3 regions of the Candidatus Atelocyanobacterium thalassa isolate ALOHA genome follow, and region 3 is predicted to be linked to each of the others. Evidence: predicted binding sites of a transcription regulator. Region 3 holds the regulator's gene; each other region holds the start of a gene.
The links. Region 3 encodes HrcA, which represses chaperone genes, less so after heat shock. Its sites were predicted from a motif close to TTAGCACTCNNANNNTNNGAGTGCTAA; they were not measured.

Region 1 (2,285 bases), 340 kb from region 3:
TTTTAAAATACCTACTCTTAGATAAGATTTGAAGCATTATCTTGACTAAATTTAGTAAAAATATATCAGACAATTAATGTATTTGATACAAGATTTAAAAACTTATTGTTATGGTTAAAAGTTAGATTAAATATTGTTTTTTAATCCCGATAATCCTGCATATGCTATGGCAATTGCGTCTACACTATCATCAATTGGGATTGTTTGTAGGTTGAATAGCTGGCTAACAGTTTGTGCTACGCTATCTTTTGTGGCTCTTCCACTTCCTATATGACGTTTCCAACTAGCCTGATGAAGAAAAACTGGTTGAATTTGTGTTTCTCTATAACAAACTAAATTAATTACTCCTACTGCTTGTATTACTCCACCAGCAGCTTTAATAGTACGATTGAAAAAAGGCATTTCAATCGAAATACCATAAAAATTAAATTCATTCAGTAACTCTACTAAATCATGCTCAATTTCTAAAAGTCTTTGGGATGTTGATAACTTTTTACTTGTTTGAATAACTCCATAGTCAACAATTAACGGGATTGTTTTTGTATGAGCTTTTAAGATTGCCCACCCAGTTATAGCAAGTCCTGGATCAATTCCTAGCCAGATTCTGTCAGACATTTTATTTTAATTACAATAAATAAAAATGAAAACTAATATAAATAGCTGATATTCTAACTCAGTAAATGAAATAAACTCTAGTAGTTTATTTTTATAAAAATATAATATTACTATGTTAAATTTATTTGAATGAAGTTAAAATTATTGTTTTCAAACGGATAGAACATTGATTATTTTATATTAATTATAAATAAGAATTATCTGATTATATAAGAGACAAAGCTACGGTTTATTCCATTATTTTTTAACAAGATCTTTTGATAATTTTACAAATACTATTATTCTTAACAGTGAAAAATTTTCAAATTTAGATTAAGAATTGTTCGGATATCCTCACCTTCATATTACAGACTCCCACACTATTTTTATTATGTGAAAAAAACTTTTCTAATCTCTTGCTTTAAGCATTAGCACTCACACCATAAGAGTGCTAAATTAACACTAATGGAAAAAAACTAAAATTACAAACTTTTGCTATGAAGATTACTTGTAGCATTTAGATTAATTAGTTTTAACCATCATATAAAAACATTAAGATTAAGATTCATAGGAGTAGTAAAACAAATATGGCAAAAATTGTATCATTTGGAGATCAATCTAGGCGTTCTCTAGAACGAGGAGTTAACTCTCTCGCTAATGCCGTAAGAATTACCCTTGGTCCGAAAGGACGTAACGTATTATTAGAAAAAAAATTTGGTGCACCTCAGATTATTAATGACGGAATAACCGTTGCGAAAGAAATTGAATTAGAAGATCCTTTAGAAAATGCAGGAGCTAAATTAATTCAAGAAATTGCGTCCAAAACTAAAGAGATAGCAGGAGATGGGACTACTACTGCTACAGTAATTGGTCAAGCTCTAATTAGAGAAGGTCTTAAAAATGTTATTGCTGGAGCCAATCCTGTAGCTTTAAGACGTGGCATGGATAAAACAGTTGCTTATTTAGTCAAAGAAATTGAATCTATTTCTAAGCCTGTTGAAGGTGAAGCTATTGCTCAAGTCGCAACTGTTTCTGCAGGCAATGATCCAGAAGTCGGTAAAATGATTGCCTTGGCTATGGATAAAGTTACTAAAGACGGTGTAATCACTGTTGAAGAATCTAAGTCACTTAATACTGAATTAGAAATAGTAGAAGGAATGCAAATTGATCGCGGTTACTTATCTCCTTATTTTATAACCGATCAAGAGCGTCAACAGGTAGAATTTGATGATGCGTTAATTTTGATTACTGATAAGAAAATTAGCGCAATTGCTGATTTAGTACCAATTCTTGAAGGCGTTGCTAAAGCTGGTAAGCCCTTATTAATAATTGCTGAAGATGTTGATGGAGAAGCTTTGGCAACCTTAGTAGTTAATAAAGCCAGAGGGGTTTTAAATGTTGCAGCGATAAAGGCTCCCGCTTTTGGAGATAGAAGAAAATCTGTACTTCAAGATATAGCTATCCTAACAGGAGGAAGTGTTATTTCCGAAGAAGTAGGATTAACTCTGGATACAGTATCTATAGATATGTTAGGTACAGCAAGTAAAATTACTATAGTAAAAGAAAATACGACTATAGTAGCCAATACTGACCCTAAAACCACTGCTGCAGTGCAAAAACGTGTTGAACAATTACGTAAACAAGCAGCAGAAACAGATTCTGAATATGATGGCGAAAAACTACAAGAACGT
Region 2 (2,285 bases), 690 kb from region 3:
CAATAGCCACTTCAGCATCAGCATTTTGTAAAAGATAATAGTTGTCTGTTGCTTCAAAACGAATCTGTTCAGCTATTTGTTCAAGCTGCAGTTGTCGATTTCTAATTTCTCTTTCTGCTTTTCTTATACGACCTTCTCTTTCACCACCAGTGTAAATATCATATCTAAGGGAAACATTAAAAATACCTGTTGTTTCTCTAGAACTTGCTGCAACCTGTTTTTTAAAACCTTGACTAAAATCAGTTGATTGTCTCTCAAAAAATTTATGATTTAAACGTGAGTCTATATCTAAGCTAGGATAAAGTTTTGATTCCTGCTCAGTTAATCTTGCTTTGAATTCTTCTATGGTAACGCGAGCATTTTCTATCTCTTGATTATTTTGTAAAGCTACAAAGATTACCTCTTTGAGGGTAAGAGGCCTATTAAATATAGTGTTTATATTATTCTTTTTAATAGAGGATACAAGAAACCGATCGTCTGTACTTGTATATCTAAAGAACGATTTTAAAGCATAATTACCTTGTTCAAAACTAGGTTTTATAAATAATTTATACTCTTCTTGCATGGTAGGCGAAGCCTGTGCCACTAGTGACAAGTTAAATAGCAACACCATTAAATAACTAGCACATGCGTAGTAATTTAGAAGGAACATAATTTTTTACAAAAATTAAAATTAGATAACTACAGTTTGAACCAAAAATCTAAAATAGAAATACTTACCAAGTTATAATACAGTTTGTAATAATCTGATTCAATAATAAATTTAGTTGATCACTATTGTTACATTACTTACCATAATTAATATATTTTTATGGTTAGCTTAAAACTTTTTTGCAAAATTTTGATGATTTATTATGAAGATTTTTCATACCGTATCAGACTCTATATGAATATCTTTAATGTTTAACAATACAAAGTTCGGGAACCCGTACACTATGAACAGTTGCCAGAACTCCTAATATTTCGTTAAATTAGCACTCAAGGATTAAGAGTGCTAACTCTTAAGTTATCAAAAACTCTTGATTTTTAATAAATATTAAAGGAGGATTTATTCATGGCAGCAATTAGTATCAATGTATCTACTGTTAAACCCCTTGGTGATCGGATTTTTCTTAAGGTTAACCCCGCTGAAGAAAAGACCGCCGGAGGCATTTTGTTACCAGACAACGCTCAAGAAAAGCCTCAGATTGGTGAAGTAGTTTCTGTGGGTCCTGGTAAGCGCAATGATGATGGTAGTCGTTCTGAGCTAGATGTCAAAGTAGGCGATAAAGTTCTTTACTCCAAATATGCTGGAACTGATGTCAAACTATCTGGAGAAGACTATGTATTACTTTCCGAGAAAGATATCTTAGCAGCTGTTGCTTAAAATAAGCATAGCAAACTCTTATTAACTTTATTTAAGATTGACATAACAGAGGAATAATCTATGGCTAAATCTATTGTTTACAATGAAGACGCACGTCGCGCATTAGAAAAAGGGATGGACATCCTTGCAGAAGCTGTTGCTGTTACGCTTGGTCCTAAAGGTCGTAACGTAGTTTTAGAAAAAAAATTTGGTGCACCACAAATTGTTAATGATGGTATTACCATTGCAAAAGAAATTGAGTTAGAAGATCATATTGAAAACACAGGTGTATCTTTAATTCGTCAAGCTGCTTCAAAAACCAATGATGTAGCTGGAGATGGGACAACTACTGCTACAGTATTAGCTCATGCTATTGTTAAAGAAGGTTTACGTAATGTTGCTGCTGGAGCTAATCCTATATCCCTAAAACGTGGTATTGACAAAGCTACTAGTTTCTTAGTAGATAAAATTGCAGAGCATTCAAAACCTATCGAAGATTCTAAAGCTATTGCTCAAGTTGGTTCTATTTCAGCTGGCAATGATGAAGAAGTAGGCAAAATGATTGCTGATGCTATGGATAAAGTTGGCAAAGAAGGTGTTATTTCTCTAGAAGAAGGTAAATCAATGTTTACCGAACTAGAAATTACTGAGGGAATGCGTTTTGATAAAGGGTATATCTCTCCTTACTTTGTTACAGATCCTGAGCGTATGGAAGCAGTTTTTGAAGAACCATGTATTCTTATTACTGATAAAAAAATTAATTTAGTTCAAGATTTAGTTCCCATATTAGAACAAGTTGCTCGTCAAGGAAAATCTCTAGTCATTATTGCTGAAGATATTGAGAAAGAAGCTCTAGCGACTTTAGTAGTTAACCGTTTACGTGGTGTCTTAAATGTTGCTGCTGTCAAAGCTCCTGGTTTTGGAGATCGTCGCAAACAAA
Region 3 (2,285 bases):
CAGGAATAATAAATTATTACTAAACAAAAAGGGATCAAAAAAATGAAAGTACCTATAAAATCTACTAATGCTTTTTGTTTTAATGATAAATCTTTGTAAAAAACATCTACTCTAACATGTCCATTGTGTTTCAGAGTATATGCTGCTCCCAAGAAAAAAACAATATCAAATAAATACCACTGTATTTCAATAAGCGCATTGGAAGTTAAAGTATATCCAAGGAACCTTCCAACATATCTTCCTACAACATTCCAAACACCTATAAAGATCATTAATAAGATTATCCAATAAGCAAATCTGCCTATCCATTCATTAATAGCATCTATAACCTTAGCGATGTTAAGTAATTTTTGCAAAGATAACCTCAATTTGGATTTATAAGCACTTCAATATAGCAGTTTACTGAAAAAGATGACAAGCAAAGAGTAGTTATGTATTTTTATTTATTTGCTGATATTTTATATTGAAATTTTTTATGTAATTCTGCAATATGCTCTATGAAATTCATTTAAAAATTATTCTATTTACAACACATTTTTTACATATCATAGGCTTAATAAAACCTGTTAGTTTAAGAAACTAGCTTAATTTTAAACTAAATATTTTCGATAAATAATTTGCTGTCGATTCCACCAGAGGAATAGTGTTCTCATATAACATTCTTGTTGGACCAATAATTCCAATACTCCCAACAGGGATATCATGTTGACAATAAGTTGAATAAACTAAGCTATAAAGATGCATAGATTTGAGAGGGTTTTCATTGCCAATTCTAATATTTACTTGTTTATTTAATAGCTTATTTTTGGGAACATCTAGAATTAAAGACTGTAATTTATCTTGTTCTTCTTCTAACAAGTGAATTAACATCTTGACTTGCTTTAATTTAGAAAATTCTGGTTGTCTAAGAATTTCTGAAATACCATGAATTATAATTTGGGTAGAAATAGATAATTGAAGATTATTCCTCAATTGTTTAAGAATTCCTTTTAAAAAATCAGAGTAATCAATAAAATCCTGATCTATTGTTGCCCAAGTTGAATTCGGAATGTCGAATATAGACCTTCCTTTTAAATGACTATTCAAAAAATTAGAGAATATTTGTAGTTTTTCATCTAACCATTCTTTATTATCATTAATTAAAACAGATGGAATATCCACTAAAATAGATTTAGTTTTATAATCATTAGTTACAACAACAAATACTATTTGCTTAGAAGATACCTGTATTAACTGTAAATGATATAGCTTGTTTGGAAACATTTGCGGGAGAGTAATGAGAGCTATGTAACCACTTAAGTTAGTTAATATCTGAGCTACTTTTTGTAAAAAAGTTTCATTAGAATCATAAAACTTTTGATTTAACTGTCCGTTTAATGTACGTATGATTCTTTTTGTATACTTATAATCTGGAACCATTAACTTGTCTACATATATTCGATAACCAAAATCTGATGGTATTCTGCCAGCAGAAGTATGAGGTTGATATAAGAATCCAGCTTTTTCTAGCTTTCCTAATGTATTACGAATAGTAGCTGAACTAATACTTAAATTATATTCTCTAACTAAAGTATTAGAACCAACAGGTTCTGCTGTAGCAATATAATGTTGAACTGCTGCTCGTAATATTTTTTGATATCTTTGATTTAAAAGAAAGGGGACAGTCATAACAATGTAGCTTTTAAATGTAACATTTACGGAATAATTGCTTTTATTCTTACTTAATATTGAGGAATACTATTATCAATTATTAAAGAGTAAGCAGCGATTCCTCCTTCTATATTTTTAACATTAATAAAACCATTTTTAAGTAACCAGAAACAGACTTGAGCAGATCGTACTCCATGATGACAAAGAACTAATGTTTCTTTATCAAAGTCTAAGTCATTAATAATTGTTTGAGACCATTCAGGAAACTTACTTAAAGAAAATACCTTGAATTTTTCGATATGAGCAATTTTTACCTCTTCCGGCTCTCTGACATCTATAAGTTGTAATTCAGAATTATCTTTTATAAGATATTCGGCAAGTTTTTTTACTGTAATTGTTGGAATAGACTGATTTTGGTGCATACAATTGTAATTAAGAAGTAACTTGTTTAGAGTACACCCTAACAGATTATTGGAATAATTTTTATTAAGTAACTTTGTTTTCTTAAAGTATTTTTTGAAAGTTTAAATTTTTTATTTCCTCTAAATACAGAACAAATGAAGGACTATTAAAATATAGTGAATGAAATATTAACTATAGCGAGAAGATTGTTTGACATAAAATGTAATGATAGT

Region 1: groL (chaperonin GroEL) is a predicted target of HrcA. The motif match lies at 1,023-1,049, and genes of this name have one in related genera.
Region 2: groES (co-chaperone GroES) is a predicted target of HrcA. The motif match lies at 972-998, and genes of this name have one in related genera.

What each region holds. Positions count from the first base shown of each region.
Region 1 covers NC_013771.1:443,299-445,583, forward strand. Annotated here, with positions in the region: gene UCYN_RS01875 (crossover junction endodeoxyribonuclease RuvC) at 127-615, opposite strand; gene groL (chaperonin GroEL) at 1,182-2,285, shown strand, end outside.
Region 2 covers NC_013771.1:859,370-861,654, forward strand. Annotated here, with positions in the region: gene UCYN_RS03540 (TolC family protein) at 1-565, opposite strand, end outside; gene groES (co-chaperone GroES) at 1,055-1,366, shown strand; gene groL (chaperonin GroEL) at 1,427-2,285, shown strand, end outside.
Region 3 covers NC_013771.1:108,160-110,444, reverse strand. Annotated here, with positions in the region: gene UCYN_RS00460 (TRAP transporter small permease subunit) at 1-356, opposite strand, end outside; gene hrcA (heat-inducible transcriptional repressor HrcA) at 580-1,668, opposite strand; gene UCYN_RS00450 (rhodanese-like domain-containing protein) at 1,722-2,072, opposite strand.